3 regions of the Cupriavidus sp. UGS-1 genome follow, and region 1 is predicted to be linked to each of the others. Evidence: predicted binding sites of a transcription regulator. Region 1 holds the regulator's gene; each other region holds the start of a gene.

Evidence for each region. The regulator HrcA, encoded in region 1, represses chaperone genes, less so after heat shock. The targets are predictions, from matches to a motif close to TTAGCACTCNNNNNNNNNGAGTGCTAA.
Region 2: a site for HrcA is predicted at 2,554-2,580, ahead of groES (co-chaperone GroES). Genes of this name have one in related genera too.
Region 3: a site for HrcA is predicted at 4,314-4,340, ahead of rpoH (RNA polymerase sigma factor RpoH). Genes of this name have one in related genera too.

The regions. Positions count from the first base shown of each region.
Region 1 covers NZ_JAJQJF010000023.1:4,096-10,257, forward strand. Annotated here, with positions in the region: gene LRR16_RS22135 (NAD kinase) at 1-873, opposite strand, end outside; gene hrcA (heat-inducible transcriptional repressor HrcA) at 976-2,013, shown strand; gene hemH (ferrochelatase) at 2,078-3,193, shown strand; gene LRR16_RS22150 (RNA-binding S4 domain-containing protein) at 3,190-3,585, shown strand; gene LRR16_RS22155 (hypothetical protein) at 3,599-3,796, opposite strand; gene grpE (nucleotide exchange factor GrpE) at 4,062-4,649, shown strand; gene LRR16_RS22165 (co-chaperone YbbN) at 4,739-5,155, shown strand; gene LRR16_RS22170 (phospholipase A) at 5,218-6,162, opposite strand, start outside.
Region 2 covers NZ_JAJQJF010000006.1:83,334-89,495, forward strand. Annotated here, with positions in the region: gene LRR16_RS10490 (alpha-amylase family protein) at 1-912, shown strand, start outside; gene LRR16_RS10495 (sensory rhodopsin transducer) at 961-1,359, shown strand; gene LRR16_RS10500 (TIGR03885 family FMN-dependent LLM class oxidoreductase) at 1,400-2,377, shown strand; gene groES (co-chaperone GroES) at 2,682-2,972, shown strand; gene groL (chaperonin GroEL) at 3,081-4,724, shown strand; gene LRR16_RS10515 (ATP-binding protein) at 5,068-6,162, opposite strand, start outside.
Region 3 covers NZ_JAJQJF010000022.1:2,542-8,703, reverse strand. Annotated here, with positions in the region: gene LRR16_RS21765 (ANTAR domain-containing response regulator) at 1-535, shown strand, start outside; gene LRR16_RS21760 (CmpA/NrtA family ABC transporter substrate-binding protein) at 564-1,883, shown strand; gene ybiB (DNA-binding protein YbiB) at 2,002-3,015, shown strand; gene LRR16_RS21750 (pirin family protein) at 3,217-4,092, opposite strand; gene rpoH (RNA polymerase sigma factor RpoH) at 4,471-5,367, shown strand; gene LRR16_RS21740 (NCS1 family nucleobase:cation symporter-1) at 5,737-6,162, shown strand, end outside.

The DNA.
Region 1 (6,162 bases):
CTTGCGCAGCGTCGCGTAGTAGTTGTAGCCGACCGGGTGCAGCAGGTTGATGGTCTTGGCCGAGCGGCGCACCACGATGCGGTCGCCCGGCAGCAGCGAGGTCAGCGACTGCATGTCGAAGTTGACGCTGGCATCGCGCGCGGTGGCGACCTCGATCGACACCTCGGCGTCGTGCGGCAGCACGATCGGCCGGTTCGACAGCGCATGCGGGGCGATCGGCACCAGCACCAGTCCCGACAGCGTTGGATGCAGGATCGGCCCGCCGGCCGACAGCGCATAGGCGGTCGATCCGGTCGGCGTCGACACGATCAGGCCGTCCGAACGCTGGTTGTACATGAAGTAGCCGTCCACCGAGACCGCCAGCTCGACCATGCCGGAGATGCCCGAACGATTGACCACCACGTCGTTCAGGGCCAGCGCGGAGAAGATCACGCCCTCGTCGCGGATCACGCGCGATTCGAGCAGCATGCGGTTCTCGGGCTCGTAGTGGCCGCTGAGCATGGCCGGCAGCACCGATTGCACATCCTCCAGCGGGATGTCGGTCATGAAGCCGAGGCGGCCATGGTTGACGCCGATCAGCGGCACCGAGAAGCCGGCCAGCTGGCGCGCGATGCCGAGCAGCGTGCCGTCGCCGCCGAGCACCACCGCGACGTCGGCCTCGCGGCCGATCTCCTCGGCGGACAGCGCCGGGTAGTCCGTCAGGCCGGTCGCCAGCGCGGTCTCGCGTTCGAACACCACGTCCTGGCCGTTGCGCAGGATGCAGGCCGCCAGTTCCTCGAGCGGACCTTCGATGCCCGCGGTCGAATACCTGCCGACCAGGGCGACCGTGCGAAAGGGCGCGTGCGCGGCGCCGGACTTGGGGTGTGCAGACATGCCCGGATTAGACCATACCGCCATGACCATTGTCAGCACGGCCCGGGGGGCGAGTGCCAGAGCGAGCCCCACCGCGCAAAACTTGCGTAAAATCGGGACACCATGGACGAACGAGCGAAAACCCTTCTCAAGACCCTGATCGAGCGCTACATCGCCGAAGGGCAGCCGGTCGGCTCGCGTACGCTGTCGAAGTACTCGGGACTGGACCTGTCGCCGGCGACCATCCGCAACGTGATGTCGGACCTGGAAGAGATGGGCTTCATCGCCAGCCCGCACACGTCGGCGGGGCGCATTCCGACCCCGCGCGGCTACCGGTTGTTCGTCGATACCATGCTGACGGCCCAGCCGCTCGATACCCAGTTCGACCGCACCAAGCTGGCCGGTCTGATCCAGGGCGAACTCGGCGCGCAGGAGCAGAGCCCGCAGCGCATGATCACGTCGGCCGCGCGCACGCTGTCGAACCTGTCGCAGTTCGCCGGCGTGGTGATGACCCCGCGCCGCGCGCAGGCCTTCCGGCAGATCGAATTCATGCGCCTGTCCGACAAGCGCATCCTGTTGATCATCGTGACGCCGGAAGGGGACGTGCAGAACCGCATCATCCAGACCGAGCTGCCCTACAGCGCGTCGCAGCTGGTCGAGGCGGCCAATTTCATCAACACCCATTACGCCGGCATGCGCTTCGACACCGTGCGCGAGCGGCTGCGCGACGAACTGAAGGCGCTGCGCATCGACATGTCGGAACTGATGCAGGCCGCGGTCGAGGCCGGCAGCAGCGCGATGGCCGACGAGGACGAGCAGGTCTATATCTCGGGCGAACGCAAGCTGCTCGAGGTCGAGGACCTGGCCTCGAGCATGGACAAGCTGCGCCGGCTGTTCGACGTGTTCGAGCACAAGACCAGCCTGCTGCAGCTGCTCGATGTGTCGAGCCACGCCGAGGGCGTGCAGATCTTCATCGGCGGCGAGAGCCGGCTGGTGCCGCTCGAGGACATGGCCGTGATCACCGCGCCGTACGAGGTCGACGGCCAGATCGTCGGCACGCTGGGCGTGATCGGCCCGACGCGGATGGCCTATGACCGGGTGATCCCGATCGTCGATATCACGGCGCGGCTGCTGTCGAGCGCGCTGAGCAGCCAGAACTGATGGCGGCCAGGGCGGGCCGCCACGCGCAGGGCGGCCTTCGTGCCCCGGCGATACCGGAATCCCTATGACCTTTACCGCAGAACCGGCCTACCGCCATGGGCAGGCGCCCCGCACGGCGATCCTGCTGATCAACCTGGGCACGCCGGACGAGCCGACCCCCAAGGCGGTCGGCCGCTACCTGAAACAGTTCCTGTCCGATCCGCGCGTGGTCGAGATTCCGCGCGCGGCCTGGTTGCCGGTGCTGTACGGGCTGATCCTGCCGCTGCGCTCGCGCGCGTCGGCGCTGAAGTACGAATCGATCTGGCTGCGCGAGGCGCACCGGACCGGCTCGCCGCTGCTGGTCCATACCGAGCGGCAGGCGCATGCGCTGCAGCAGCTGCTGGCGCAGCAGGGGCATGACGTGACGGTGGCCTGCGCAATGCGCTACGGCAACCCGTCGATCCCTTCGGTGATGGAGGCGCTGCGGCGCCAGGGCTGCGAGCGCATCCTGGCGCTGCCGATGTACCCGCAGTATTCCGGCACCACCACCGCGACCGCGTTTGACGAACTGTTTCGCGTGCTCGGCGAATGGCGCAATCAGCCCGAACTGCGGCTGGTCAAACATTTTCACGACCACCCGGCCTATCTGGGCGCGCTGCACCAGCAGGTCGGCGCCTACTGGGCCCAGCATGGGGCCCCGGATTTCGCGCGCGGCGACCGGCTGATCCTGTCCTTCCACGGCGTGCCGCGGCGCACGCTCGAGCTGGGCGATCCGTATCACTGCGAATGCCTGAAGACAGGCCGCATGCTGGGCGAGGCGCTGGGCTTGCAGCCCGGCCAGTACCAGGTCACGTTCCAGTCGCGCTTCGGCAAGGCAGAGTGGCTGCAGCCCTATACGGCGCCGACGCTGACCGAGCTGGGCAAGGTCGGCACCGCGCGGGTCGACGTATTCTGCCCGGGCTTTCCGGCCGACTGCATCGAGACGCTGGAGGAGATCGCGATGGAAGGGCAGTCCGAATTCAAGGTCGCCGGCGGCAAGGAATTTCACTTCATTCCGTGCCTGAACGACGCGCCGTTCTGGATCACCGCGCTGTCGGAGATCGCGCTGCAGCATATGCAGGGCTGGCCGTTGCGGCTGCCGCATGCGCACGAACTGGAAGCGAGGCGCTCGCTGGCGCAGGCAAGGGGGGCCGCGGCATGAATCCGTCGTACGAGGACGATGCGCGGCAGCGGATCGACAAGTGGCTGTGGTGCGCGCGCTTCTTCAAGACCCGTTCGCTGGCGGCCGAGGCCGTCGAGCGGGGCCGGGTAGAGGTCAACGGGCAGCCATGCAAGAATTCGCGCGAGGTCAAGCCGGGCGACACCGTGCGCATCGACGCCCATCAGCAGCGCTGGGAGCTGGTAGTCAAGGGCATCGCCCCGGCCCGCGGGCCAGCGTCCGTGGCCCAGACGCTCTATGAGGAAACCGAGGAGAGCCGGACGCGGCGCGCCGCGGAGGCCGAGCGGCGGCGTCTCCATGTCGAGCCGGCGTCGCAACTGCAAGGGCGCCCGACCAAGCGGGACCGCCGCCGCATCGACGGCTTCAAAGGGTAAGCCGCTGCAATGTTCAGCGGGAGTACTGGATGATGTATTGGCGCAGCGCGGGATCGGCACCGCCGGCCACGCTGTCGCGTGGGGTCAGCCCATCGGAGAGCCAGACGAAGACGGTCAGCGCCGCCACGGAAAGAAGAACCAGCAGCGTGAACAGCGAGAACTTCGGAGAGAACTTCGGCGTTTTGTTGGACGGCTTCGGCAGCTTGCGCATGGCCCTTACCCCGGCAGGAAGGACTGCAATAGGAGACGGCACCCCGGCAGTGTTGTCGTTTTTTTGGATTTATCTTAGAAGCTGCACTGCAGCAAAGCAATTTCACTTCTCGCAGCACTGGTTTAAGTTTGTAAGCTGATGTTTCGTTGCAGATGTCCATCCGCTCTTGAAATATCGGCTTGGCGCCACCAGTTGCCAGCTGAATTCCGATTGACCCCAGGCGGACCGCCCTGTGCGGCCGCAACTTGTTCTGAAACGGATCGACATGGAAGACCAGAAGCAAACGCCATCCAACACGCCGCCGACCTCGCCCGCCGACCAGGCCGCCGAAGCGCAAGCCGCGCAATCGGCCACGCCCAATCCATCGGCAGAGCCCGCCGCCGCCGCGGATGACGCGTCGCAGTTTGCCGCGCAGTTGGCGGAACAGGAAGCCAAGGCACGCGAGAACTACGACCTGTATCTGCGTGCCGTCGCCGAGTCCGAGAACATCCGGCGCCGCGCGCAGGAGGACGTGGCCAAGGCGCACAAGTTCGCCATCGAAAGCTTCGCCGAGCATCTGTTGCCGGTGATGGACAGCCTGCAGGCCGCGCTGGCCGATGGATCGGGCGATATCGGCAAGCTGCGCGAGGGCGTCGAACTGACCGCCAAGCAACTGGCCAGCGCCTTCGAGAAGGGCCGCATGGTCGAACTGAATCCGGTCGGCGAGAAGTTCGACCCGCATCGGCACCAGGCGATTTCGATGGTGCCGTCGGAGCAGGAACCGAACACGGTGGTGGCCGTGCTGCAGCGCGGCTATCTGATCGCGGACCGCGTGCTGCGGCCCGCATTGGTGACGGTGGCTGCGCCGAAGTAAGGGGCGGCGGGCAGACCGGCCTGCCACCGATGCGCAGCCACGCCCGGCGCCGTGTCGGCACCGGGCGTTCTCGTTTGTGGAGAAATGCGATGCCTTACCCGTTCGGCGCAGCGCCGGCGCCCCATACGGATCACCGCGCGTTCGAGGCCTTCGGCATGCGCGCGGTCGATCATGACACCATCGACGACGCGCTCGCGGCCGCCGGTGACGAACTGGTCTGCGTGTTCTTCTGGGGCGAGGACTGCTACAACTGCGAGATGGCCAAGAAGGCCATGCTGGCCAACCCGGACCCGCTGCGCGCGCTCGATCTGCACTGGCTGCATGCCGACGTCTACACGCATCCGGCGCTGGGACGGCGCTTCGGGCTGTACGGCATCCCGGTGTTCATGTTCTTCCACCGCGGCAAGAAGCTGGGCCGCGCCACCGGCTGGCACGGCATCGGACAGTTCTCCGCGGCGGTCGCCAACGCGCGGCTGAAGGCGAGCGGCAAGCCGCTGGCCGGATGACGGATCCGCCGCCGCTGCGCGGCCCGGCACCGGCCCAGCGGCCCAGCCAGCGGTTCAGCGGATCAGCGGTTCAGTGAATAGCCGATGCGGAACTGCCAGGGCGTCTTGCGGTTGTAGTCAAGCAGGCTCTCGCCATAGCCGACGAAGTAGCCCGCCATCAGGTAGCCGGCAGTGCCCGGTATCAGCCGGCCCATCGGGTAGGTGAACTGCGCATCCACGCTGCCATACCACTGGCGCGTGCCCTTGCGCACCGTCGCCGCCAGCTCCCACGAATCGGGTTTGCCGTAGGCGACCCGCAGATCCATATAGCCGCGGTAACGCGCGATATCGCTGTTGTCGCTCTTCTCCAGGTAGTAGTAGAGCTTGGGCGTCACGGTCCAGTGCCAGTCGTCCGGCTCGCCGAAGTGGAAGGTCGGCTTCAGGAACAGCGTATTGATGCTGCGCGACTGGTCGCCGTCGCGGCCGTTCGACTCGTGCTCGAGGCCGGTCGCCACCGACAGCCGGCTGATCCAGCGATTGCGCACGCCGGTATCGGACAGGTAGTAGAAGATGCTGGGCCGGTAGTTGGTGTCGTGGAAGGGCTTCGACTCCTCCGACAGATCCCACAGCGAGAACTGCGTGTAGCCCAGGTACAGGTTGTCCAGCCAGTAGCGCGAATTCGGGTCGCGGCCTTCGAAGATCCGGTACTTGAAGCTGAACTGGAACTTGGCGTTGGCGCCGCCGTGCGCGCCGACCGCGTAGTACATCGGATCGTTGAAGGTCAGGCGGCTGCCGCCGGTCAGGATCGGCTGATCGTAGACGGGCTGGCCCGGTCCCTTCGGCTGGAGCACCGGCTCGACCGGCGTCGCGGCGACATCGGCATGCTGATCGCCCTCGTCAGCCGGCGTGGCGGCGGCGGTGGCCGGCGCTGCGGAGGTGGATGGCGTCGCCGCGGTGGCGGGCGGCGTGAGCCCCGACTGATTCAGCGTCACCAGCACCGGCGCGGCGTCCAGGCCCACCGGATCCAG
Region 2 (6,162 bases), on a different contig from region 1:
GGCGAGGTCGACGTGCCGGTCGAGGACTACGCGCGCTATTTCGGCAAGGGCCACCGGCTGACGCTGGTGTCGAACTTCTTCCTGAACAACCTGCTGTTCCTGGCGCTGGCGCGCGAGCGCGCCGAGCCGATCGAACGCGCGCTGCGCGAGCAGCCCGATCCGCCCGAGCGCGCGCAATACGCGGTGTGGGTACGCAATCACGACGAGCTCGATCTGGAGCGCCTCAGCGAGGCCGAGCGCGAAGAGGTGATGCAGCGCTTCGCGCCGGATCCGGACATGCGCGTCTACAACCGGGGTATCCGCCGCCGGCTGCCGCCGATGCTTGACGGCGACCAGCGCCGCATCGCGCAGGTCCATGCGCTGCTGTTCTCGCTGCCCGGCACGCCGATCCTGCGCTACGGCGAGGAGATCGGCATGGGCGAGGACCTGTCGCTGAAGGAGCGCCACGCCGTGCGCACGGCGATGCAATGGTCCGACGAGGTCAATGGCGGCTTCTCGCCCGCCGATCCCGAATCGCTGCCGGTGCCGGTGATCCGCGAGGGCCCGTTCCGCTACGACCAGGTCAATATCTACGACCAGTTGCTGCGCGACGATTCACTGCTGGCGAAGACCGGCAAGATGATCCGCGCGCGCGTCGGCATGCCGGAGATCGGCTATGGCGAATGCACGGTGATGGAGGTCGGCTGTCCGTCGGTGCTGGCGCTGCGGCACGAGCTGGACGGGCAGGTGGTGTTCACGTTCGCCAATCTGTCGGACAAGGACGTCGAGGTGAAGCTGCCCGAGGTCGAGGTCGGCGAGCTGCGCGACATGCTGGTCGATGGCCCGTACCCGCCGGCGCAGACCGCGCATACGCTGAAGCTGCGCGCCTACGGCTACCGATGGCTGCGGCAGCGGCCGTGCTTCGGGCCGTGATCGGCAGCATCAGTCCGGCAAAGACAGCGACAACCAGGGAGAAACGCGATGGAAGCGATCGGACAACGGCGCTGGGTCATTGCGGAAGGCTATCTGCCGCCGACCGACCCGGCCGCCAGCAGGCAATTGAACAGCCATGAAGCGGCCTGCCTGCTCAATACCGGCGATGCCCCGGCCCATGTCACGGTGACGATCTTCTATGCGGACCGCGAACCCGTCGGTCCGTACCGGCTCACGGTGCCGGCGCGCCGCACCTTGCATCTGCGCTTCAACGATCTGCGCGACCCCGAGCCGATCCCCGAGGACACCGACTACGCCAGCGTGATCGAGTCCGATGTGCCGATCGTCGTGCAGCACACCCGGCTCGATTCGCGCCAGGCCGCGCTCGCGCTGATGACCACGCTGGCCTATCCGGTCCCGGCCTCGGTGTCCGCGGCGTCCGGCTGACCGCGCCGCACCCGATCCCCATTTCGCCCAGGAGTCCGCCATGCCCTTGATCGGCTATCACGCCTCGCACGAACAGTTCTCGCCGGGCGACCTGCTGCGCTATGCGCGCGCCGCGCAGCTGGCCGGTTTTACCGCGCTCAGCAGCTCCGACCACTTCCATCCGTGGAGCGAGCGGCAAGGGGAGAGCGGCCATTCCTGGTCCTGGCTCGGCGCCGCGATGGCGACCGTCGACCTGCCGACGGGCGTGGTCGCCTGTCCGTTCGGGCGCTACCACCCGGCCGTGGTCGCCCAGGCCGCCGCGACGCTGGAGGCGATGTTCCCGGGCCGCTTCTGGATCGCGCTGGGCACCGGCGAGGCGCTGAACGAACACATCACCGGCCGGCCGTGGCCGCCCAAGCCCGAGCGGCAGGCGATGCTGTCCGAGTCGGTGGACGTGATGCGCGCGCTGTGGCGCGGCGAGGAGGTGACGCACCGGGGCAGCATCGTCGTCGATCGCGCCCGGCTGTACACGCTGCCGCAGCGTCCGCCGCCGATCTTCGCCGCCGCGCTGACCGAGCAGACCGCGCGCTGGGCGGGACAGTGGGCCGACGGCCTGATCACGATCTCGGCGCCACGCGAGACCATGCGCGCGGTCATCGACGCCTTTCGGGAGGGCGGCGGCGGAGGCAAACCGGTGCATATCCAGGCCAAGATCGCCTACGCCGACCCCACGCAGGGCGACGAGGCCGCGCGCCGCATGGCCTACGAGCAGTGGCGCACCAATGTGTTCGACAGCGAGACCGCGGCGAACCTGGCGACCCCGGCCGAGTTCGATGCCCGCGCCCGCACGGTGTCGCCGGACGACATCGAGCGCGCGGTCCGGATCTCCTGCGACGCCGCGCAGCAGGCCGCCTGGCTTGCCGAAGACCTGGCGATGGGCGCCGACGCGGTCTTCCTGCACAACGTCTGCGGCAACCAGCAGGCCTGGCTCGACGCCTGCGCGCAGACGGTGCTGCCGCAACTGCGGGGCGGGGTCTGAACCCGCCTCGTTGGCACCCGCTGGCGACATTCGCCTGAAAAAACCGGGCCGCACAATATAAGAGACAATGCCCGCCGGGCCTTGCACCGCGCCGGCCCGGGGCAAATTCCCTGCTTTTGTGCGGGTAAACCCGTATTCAGGCCTCGTCTTGAAAACCCGAAACCCCGTCCCTATAATTAGCACTCGCCGGGTGCGAGTGCTAACAGCGTGCTGTAATCTCCATCCGGCGTCCGATTTCAAGGGCCTCCGCAGTCCCGCGGCGGCCACTTTGCAAATAAATGCTCACTTGTACTAAGGAGTCCGTATGAATCTGCGTCCTTTGCACGACCGCGTGATCGTCAAGCGTCTGGACAACGAAACCAAGACCGCTTCCGGCATCGTGATTCCCGACAATGCTGCCGAGAAGCCCGATCAGGGCGAAGTGCTGGCCATCGGCCCGGGCAAGAAGGATGACAAGGGCGCGTCGATCGCCCTCGACGTCAAGGTGGGTGACCGCGTGCTGTTCGGCAAGTACGCCGGCCAGACCGTGAAGGTGGATGGCCAGGAACTGCTGGTCATGCGCGAAGAAGACATCATGGCGGTCATCAACAAGTGATGTCGCTGTCCGGGCGCCGCGCGTCCGGAACCCCCGGGGCGCACGGTTTCGCCGCTGCGGCGATCGCGCCCGGGACTTTTCCCGTACAGAATTCTGGAGATCTAGAACATGGCAGCTAAAGACGTAGTGTTCGGCGACAGCGCTCGCCACAAGATGGTCGAAGGCGTGAACATCCTGGCCAACGCGGTCAAGGTCACCCTGGGTCCGAAGGGCCGCAACGTGGTGCTCGAGCGCAGCTTCGGCGGCCCGACCGTGACCAAGGACGGCGTGTCGGTCGCCAAGGAAATCGAGCTGAAGGACAAGCTGCAGAACATGGGCGCCCAGATGGTCAAGGAAGTCGCTTCCAAGACCAGCGACAACGCCGGTGACGGTACCACCACCGCGACCGTGCTGGCCCAGTCGATCGTGCGCGAAGGCATGAAGTACGTTGCCGCCGGCATGAACCCGATGGATCTGAAGCGCGGCATCGACAAGGCCGTGGGCGCCGCCGTCGAAGAGCTGAAGAAGCTGAGCAAGCCGACCACGACCAGCAAGGAAATCGCCCAGGTTGGCGCGATCTCGGCCAACAGCGACGAAGTGATCGGCAAGCTGATCGCCGAAGCGATGGACAAGGTCGGCAAGGAAGGCGTGATCACCGTTGAAGACGGCAAGTCGCTGGCCGACGAGCTGGAAGTCGTCGAGGGCATGCAGTTCGACCGCGGCTACCTGTCGCCGTACTTCATCAACAACCCGGACAAGCAAGTCGTCCAGCTCGACAACCCGTTCGTGCTGCTGTTCGACAAGAAGATCTCGAACATCCGCGACCTGCTGCCGGTGCTGGAGCAAGTGGCCAAGTCGAGCCGTCCGCTGCTGATCATCGCCGAAGACGTCGAAGGCGAAGCGCTGGCGACCCTGGTGGTCAACAACATCCGTGGCATCCTGAAGACCGCCGCCGTCAAGGCGCCTGGCTTCGGCGACCGCCGCAAGGCCATGCTGGAAGACATCGCCATCCTGACCGGCGGCACCGTGATCGCCGAGGAAGTCGGCCTGACGCTGGAAAAGGCCACGCTGCAAGACCTGGGTCAAGCCAAGCGTGTCGAGATCGGCAAGGAAAACACCATCATCATCGACGGTGCCGGTGACGCCGCCGCGATCGAAGGCCGTGTCAAGCAGATCCGCGCCCAGATCGAGGAAGCGACCTCGGACTACGACCGCGAGAAGCTGCAAGAGCGCGTGGCCAAGCTGGCCGGCGGTGTTGCTGTGATCAAGGTTGGTGCCGCCACCGAAGTCGAAATGAAGGAAAAGAAGGCACGCGTCGAAGACGCGCTGCACGCCACCCGCGCTGCCGTTGAAGAAGGCATCGTCCCGGGCGGCGGCGTGGCCCTGCTGCGTGCCCGCGCTGCGATCTCGAGCCTGACCGGCGAGAACCCCGACCAGAACGCCGGCATCAAGATCGTGCTGCGCGCGATGGAAGAGCCGCTGCGCCAGATCGTGCTGAACGCCGGCGAAGAAGCCTCGGTCGTCGTGGCCAAGGTCATCGAGGGCAACGGCAACTTCGGCTACAACGCCGCCAGCGGCGAGTACGGCGACCTGGTCGAGATGGGCGTGCTGGATCCGACCAAGGTGACCCGCACCGCGCTGCAGAACGCCGCTTCGGTCGCATCGCTGATGCTGACCACCGACTGCGCGATCGCCGAAACGCCGAAGGAAGAGTCGGCGCCGGCAATGCCGGGCGGCATGGGTGGCATGGGCGGCATGGACGGCATGATGTAATCACGCCGGCCGTCGGCTTCGGCCGACTGCCCTGACTGCGCGAACCGCGTCAGTCGAAAACCCCCACGGGTGCAAGCCCGTGGGGGTTTTTGTTCATCCATTTCTTCGCGGGCTGTGAGGTGTAGAGATTGCTGCGAGATGCGGGCGATCCACCCTCGTACTCGGCCAAAGCAGCCCAAGACGTCGCCGCGTAAGACTGCTGGTGTTGGCTATGTCGCACTTCACACTCATAGGCTTTTCTTGATTTAACTACTGTTGTGAAGCGGAGACGTAGTGGTTATCCGCCGGCATGTACGTGACGCTGCCGTACCAAATCAGATGCCTCGATTGGCGTCTATTATTCTCACAAATCTGCTGACAAGCGAGAGGTGGCCGTTAGACTCGATAGTTCAAACGTTGGAGCTCTCCGAAGAAGAGCTACCAGTTTTAGAACGGTGTCTCCTATCCGAGCCGGCTCGGTGCTCCGTGTCCGTTTTAAAACCATGTGCCCACGCTCGAAGTCTAATACGTGAATACCTTGCTTAAGACGGGACCCAGAATATTGACTAAGATCGAGCAAGTACACTTCTGACCTCTGCCCGGCTTGGTGTTGATCGGAAAGGCTCGGATTGATCAAATGGAGCATTCTGAGATCGGCCAATGCCTGTAGAACCCGATACTCGGCCGAATGAGCCTCTTTGTCCCGAAAGTCCACCCGGAAATAGGTAATTTCCTTTTCAGATAGCAAGAAATCTCTGACGATGTTTAGGGAGGCTATGAGTTCACTAGAGCGGCCCCTCGTTGCCGCTGCATCGTCCTCTAATTCTTGAACTTTTGTTTGACCAGCAATACCGGCAGCATTGTTAACATCTTGCACCCCGACTGTCTTTGCATTTGGCCGTTGTCGTGCCTTCTCGATTGACGCGGCGCATAACGTCAAGAAGTCGCGCGGTACACCACCAGATGCAAGGACAAGTCGATCCAATGCCTGCGAACTCAGAACATTACTGAGAGGAAGGGCGTTGCACTCTTCTACATACCCTCTGAGTACGCTTTCAAGGAATTTCTTTGCTCGTTCCGGGTGTTCCAGCGTAACGTCCAAGTTGATGATCGTAGCATCATGACCCGTCTGCAGACCGGTCGGTGGAACAGGTATAAACCACCTGGTTTGATGTTGAATGCCGGCGATCTTTAGCCAAACGAGATTGTCCCTTGTTACACCATGCAGAAGATCCAGAAAATGCGGAACATCACCACTTGGAAGGTAATGTATATCATCAATAAATAAAAAAATCGTTCGCTGCGCTTGTAAGGTAAACCGGGAACACTCTTGCTGGAGTAGCGGAACCAATAGAGCGACGTCGTTTAGCGACGCGCCATTAGCGGCGAATCGCTGCTCGATCTTTGCACGAAGGGCGCGCAACGCATCAAGACCGGCCTGGGAAGGACGAACCGCGTC
Region 3 (6,162 bases), on a different contig from region 1:
GCTGAACGTCGACACGATCCGCGCCGGCCTGGCGGCCGCCGGCTTCAGCGAGGTCGAGACGGTCGACGCCGACCTCGCGTTGCCGGACGTCATCGCCGCGCGCCAGCCGGACCTGATCATCATTGCCTCGGAGTCGGCGGCGCGCGATACGGTCGAGCACGTCTGCGTCTCGACCCAGCATGCGCCGCGCCCGATCGTGCTGTTCACCGACAACGACGACGCCGAGCGCATCAAGGCCGCGCTGACGGCCGGCATCACGGCCTATATCGTCGACGGCCTGCGCGCCGAGCGGGTCAAGACCGTGCTCGATGTCGCCTACGCGCGCTTCCAGCTGGACCAGGCGCTGCGCGCGGAGCTCGACGCGACCCGGCTGAAGCTGACCGAGCGCAAGGTGGTCGAACGCGCCAAGGGCCTGCTGATGCAGGCGCGCGGCCTCAGCGAGGACGAGGCCTACAAGCGGCTGCGCACCATGGCGATGGAGCGCGGCATCAAGCTGGTCGACGCCGCCCAGCGCGTGATCGACGTGATGGGCTAGGACCGTCGCGTTCTTTTTGGAGTCTTGCATGCCCCCTCGCCCCAGTCCCGCCAAAGTCCGGCGCCCGGCCGTCGTTGCCGATGCACTCGGGTGCAGCGCCGACGCGCCGCCCGCCAGCCAGGGTCGCGGCCGCGCGCGGACGGACCTGACGGGATCCGCCTTGATGACGCTGGTCGATCCGATGGTGCGCGCGGGCGCCTGGGCGGCAGGCTCGGACGCGCCGGAGAAGACCGAGGTCCGGATCGGCTTCATCCCGCTGACCGACTGCGCCTCGATCGTGATGGCCGCCGCGCTGGGGCTGGACCGCAAGCACGGCATCCGCATCACGCCGGCCAGGGAGGCCTCGTGGGCCGGGGTGCGCGACAAGCTGGTCAACGGCGAGCTCGACGCCGCGCACGTGCTGTACGGGCTCATCTACGGCGTGCAGCTGGGCATCGGCGGACCGAGGAAGGACATGGCGGTGCTGATGAACCTGAACCACAACGGCCAGGCGATCTCGCTGTCGACGAAGTTGGCCGACAAGGGCGTCCGGGACGGCGCCAGCCTGCGCGCCTACATGACGCGGGAAAAGCGCGAATACACCTTCGCGCAGACCTTCCCCACCGGCACGCATGCGATGTGGCTGTACTACTGGCTGGCGGCCCACGGCATCGATCCGATGCGGGAGCCGCGCGCGATCACCGTGCCGCCGCCGCAAATGGTGGCCAATATGCGGCTCGGCCAGATGGACGGCTTCTGCGCCGGCGAACCGTGGCACGCGCGCGCGATCGCCGACGGCATCGGCTTCACCGCCGAGACCACGCAGGGCATCTGGCGCGACCATCCCGAGAAGACGCTGGGCACCACGGCCGAATTCGTGCAGATGTATCCGAACACGGCGCGCGCGATGGTGGCCGCGGTGCTGGAGGCATCGCGCTTCATCGACGCGTCGGCGTCGAATCGCCGCAGGACCGCCGAGACCATCGCCGCGCCATCCTGTGTCGACACCGACATGGAGCTGATCCTCGACCGCATGCTGGGCCGCTATGCCAACGGGCTGGGCAGGACCTGGGACGACCCCGATGCGATGCATTTCCATCGGGACGGCGAGGCGAACTATCCCTACCTGTCGGACGGCATGTGGTTCCTGACGCAGCACAAGCGTTGGGGATTGCTGAAGGAACATCCTGACTATCTGGCGGTGGCCCGCCAGGTCAATCGGCTCGACGTCTACCGGCAGGCCGCCACGGCCGCGCAGGTACCGCTGCCGGCCAGCGAATTCCGCACGGCCACGCTGATGGACGGCGTGATCTGGGACGCCACGCGCGACCCGAAGGCTTATGCCGACGGCTTCGCGATCAAGGCCTGAATGGCGGTGGCCGGCCGCCGCGCGGGCCGCCTGGCGTATCGCGCTATCATCGACCGATACGTACCCCCTGCTGCACCCCCGCTGCCCCGCTCTCACCGTACAGCATCACCGCACCGCCATGTCCGCTGACCGCCTCGACACTCCGCCCGCCTTCTCTGCGGCCCCCTATATCAAGGAAATCGGCCGCGGCGTCGCCGGCGCCCGTGCGCTGCCGCGCGACGATGCGCGCCTGCTGTTCGATGCAATGCTGTCCGGACGCGTCTCCGACCTCGAACTCGGCGCCGTGCTGATGGCGTACCGGATCAAGGGCGAGGCGCCGCACGAGCTGGCCGGCATGCTGGAGGCCGCGCATGCGCACTGCCTGCCGCTGCCGGCGCCGGAGCGTCAGGTGGTGGTCATCCCGAGCTACAACGGCGCGCGCAAGCAGCCCAATCTGGTACCGCTGCTGGCGCTGCTGCTCGCGCGGGAGGGTATCCCGGTGCTGGTGCACGGAACGCGCGAGTTCAATCAGCGCGTCACCAGCATCATGCTGTTCGAGGCCCTGGGGATCGCGCCGTGCGCGACGGTCGACGAAGCCGCGCGACGGCTCGCGCAGCCGGGCGGCGGCGATACCGATCCAGGCCCGCTGGCGGTGCTGCCGATCGACGTGCTGTCGCCGGCCCTGTCGGCGCTGCTCGACAAGCGCACCGTGATCGGGCTGCGCAATTCCTCGCACACGATCGTCAAGATGCTGCAGCCGGTCGGCGCGCACACGCCTGCCGAGGCGCTGCGGCTGTACAGCTACACGCACCCCGAATACCGCGAGACGCTGACCGATTACTTCTCGCACGAGCCGGCCAACGTGCTGCTGGCGCGCGGCACCGAGGGCGAGGTCGTGGCCGACGCCCGCCGCGGCAGCCGCATCGACTGGCTGCACGACGGCCATCAGCGCACGCTGGTGGACCCGATGTCGGGCTCGGTCGCCGACGTGCCGGCGCTGCCGCCGGGCACCGACGTGGCGCTGACAGCCGCGTGGATCCGCCAGGTGCTGGCGGGGGCCGTGCCGGTGCCCGCCCCGATCGCGACGCAGATCGAGACGATCCGCGGTTGCCTGCGCGACAGCGCGCGGGTCAGCTGGGTCAGTCCGCTGTAGCGACTTGGGTACGCACCACTCGATCCTTGCTCCCCTCTCCCGTCCGCGGGGGAGCGGGGTCGGGGAAGAGGGCAAAGGCGCCACCATGGCGGACGGCGGCGGCATAGCGACTGCCTTTCCCTCTCCCCAGCCCCTCTCCCGCAAGCTGGAGAGGAGAGCCGTCAAGCGTGGGCCAGGAGTGCCCTCATGTCATTGGCTCTGTCAGACCCGCCGCGGCGGCAGCGGAATCCGCTCGGTCTCGCCCGGTACGTGCGGGAACTCGTCGTTCTCCCAGCGCCGCGCCGCCTCTTCGATCGCCTCGCGGGTGCTGGCGACAAAATTCCAGAAGATATGCCGCCGGCCGTCGACGGGTTCTCCGCCGAGCAGCATCAGCCGGGACGGCTCCAGCGCCGTGACGGTCGCCTCGGCGCCGGGCGTCAGCACCGCCAGGTGCTCGGCCGGCAGCGCGATGCCGTCGATCGCGGCGGCGCCATCGACCAGATAGAGGCCGCGCTGCTCGTGCTCGGGCGGAATCGCCAGGCTGGCGCCGGCGTCGAGCTCCAGCGCGGCGTACAGCGTGCGGCTGAACACCTGCACCGGCGAGCGTGCGCCGAAGGCGTCGCCGGCGATCACGGTGATGCGCGCGCCGCCGTGGACCAGCCGCGGCAGCGTGTCGGCCGGATGGTGGAAGAACGACGGCGAGACCGTCTCGTGCTCGCGCGGCAGCGCGACCCAGGTCTGGATCCCATGCAGCCGCGGGCCGGCGTCGCGGGCGGCCTGCGGCGAGCGCTCCGAATGGACGATGCCGCTGCCCGCGGTCATCCAGTTGACGTCGCCGGGCCGGATGGTCTGTTCGCTGCCGACGCTATCGCGATGGACGATTTCGCCTTCGAACAGATAGGTGACGGTGGCCAGCCCAATATGGGGATGAGGGCGCACATCCATGCCCTTGCCGGGCTCCAGTTGAACCGGACCCATGTGGTCGAAGAAGATGAACGGCCCAACGGTTTGCGCGGCGGCGGAGGGCAGCACCCGCCGCACCGAGAAGTCGCCGATATCTCTTACATGCGGTTTCAACAAATGTTCAATGGCGGACATGGCAGACACTCCAAGGGCGTGGCGGATCGACGCAATGCTGGCAAGTGTAGCCTTTGCGGCCCGATGGCATGGTCTCTGCAGCAGAACCGGCACGGGCGCCGGCCCTCTAATGAACTTGTGTCCGTCTTCGCAGCGATTTCCGGGCGACTTCCCAGCAACCTGGAGCGCTATGGAATTTTTCCTCCGATATTCTGGAACTATCGTAGCGGACCGGACTCCAATTAGCACTCACCCGGCTGGAGTGCTAATATGCGTTGCATTGCAGTGTGGGAAGCGCCGGCCACGACGCCGTCGATGCTTCCGACACGCGGGCACGCCGCCCGCCGGATGCGAAAGGAGCCCTGAGTGAACGCAGTCCTGTCTGCCGATTCGATCACCATGAACAACACCCTGCCGATGGTGCCGCAGCGCGCCAACAGCATGGCCCTGACCCTGCCCGCCGGGCTGGGCAATCTCGACAGCTATATCCAGGCTGTCCACCGTATTCCGATGCTCACCGCCGAGGAGGAGCAGCGGCTCGCGCGCGAGCTGCGCGATCACGACTCGGTCGAGGCGGCACGCCGGCTGGTGATGTCGCACCTGCGTCTGGTCGTGTCGATCGCCCGCCAGTATCTGGGCTATGGCCTGCCGCACGCGGACCTGATCCAGGAAGGCAATATCGGCCTGATGAAGGCCGTCAAGCGCTTCGACCCGGACCAGGGCGTGCGCCTGGTGTCGTACGCGATCCACTGGATCAAGGCGGAGATCCACGAGTACGTGCTGCGCAACTGGCGCATGGTCAAGGTCGCGACGACCAAGGCCCAGCGCAAGCTGTTCTTCAACCTGCGCAGCCACAAGCAAGGCGCCCATACCTTCACGCCGGACGAGATCGACGCGGTCGCCCGCGAGCTGAACGTCAAGCCGGAAGAAGTGATGGAGATGGAAACCCGCTTGTCGGGCGGCGATCTGGCGCTGGAAGGCCAGGTCGACGACGGCGAGGAGGAGTTCGCGCCGATCGCCTATCTGGCCGACAACCACAACGAGCCGACGCGCGTGCTCGAGGCCAAGCGCCAGGACCGGATGCAGGTCGAGGGCCTGGAACAGGCGCTGACCAAGCTCGATCCGCGCAGCCGCCGCATCATCGAGGCGCGCTGGCTGCAGGTCAACGACGACGGCTCGGGCGGCGCCACGCTGCACGAACTGGCCGACGAGTTCGGCGTGTCGGCCGAGCGCATCCGCCAGATCGAGTCCGCCGCGATGAAGAAGATGAAGGGCGCGCTGCAGGCCTTCGCCTGATGGGCGCCGCCCGCAGGCCATAAACGGCAAGCCACAAGCCAGCCGCTGGCTCCCCGCTTGCGCGGGGGTGACGGCGGCGACAAGGGCCGGGTTCCGCAAGGACCCGGCCCTTTTCTTTTGCCGCTCCGGCGCCGCACCGCACGTGGGCGTGCCCCCTCCGACTCGGGGTTTGCCCGCATCGCGCGGCCGTGATGTTGACAATCACGCGGCTGTGATCTACAAATCCGTACACAACTACAAACGATTTTGTAGACAATTCTGTCTACAAAACAAATCCTGAGAGCGGATTCCCGATCCTTCGATCCACACCGCCCATCCGGCGCCTTCCGCGCGCCTACCACCGCATGGCATCGCCTTGAGGAGACAAGCATGATGCACACCACCGCGCCTGCCGCCGCCGAGCTGCAGGACAGCGCGTCCGTCCACCATGGCAACGCGCTGATCAAGCCATCGTATGACGAACGGCTGACCAACGAAGACCTGGCGCCGCTGAAGAAGCAGACCTGGAGCACCTACAACATCTTCGCGTTCTGGATGTCGGACGTGCACAGCGTCGGCGGCTACATCACGGCCGGCAGCCTGTTCGCGCTGGGCCTGACCAGCTGGCAGGTGCTGGTCGCGCTGCTGGTCGGCATCGTCATCGTGCAGTTCTTCTGCAATCTGGTGGCCAAGCCGAGCCAGGTCACCGGCACCCCGTATCCGGTGATCTGCCGGGCCTCGTTCGGCGTGCTCGGCGCCAATATTCCGGCGGTGATCCGCGGCCTGATCGCGGTGGCGTGGTACGGCATCCAGACC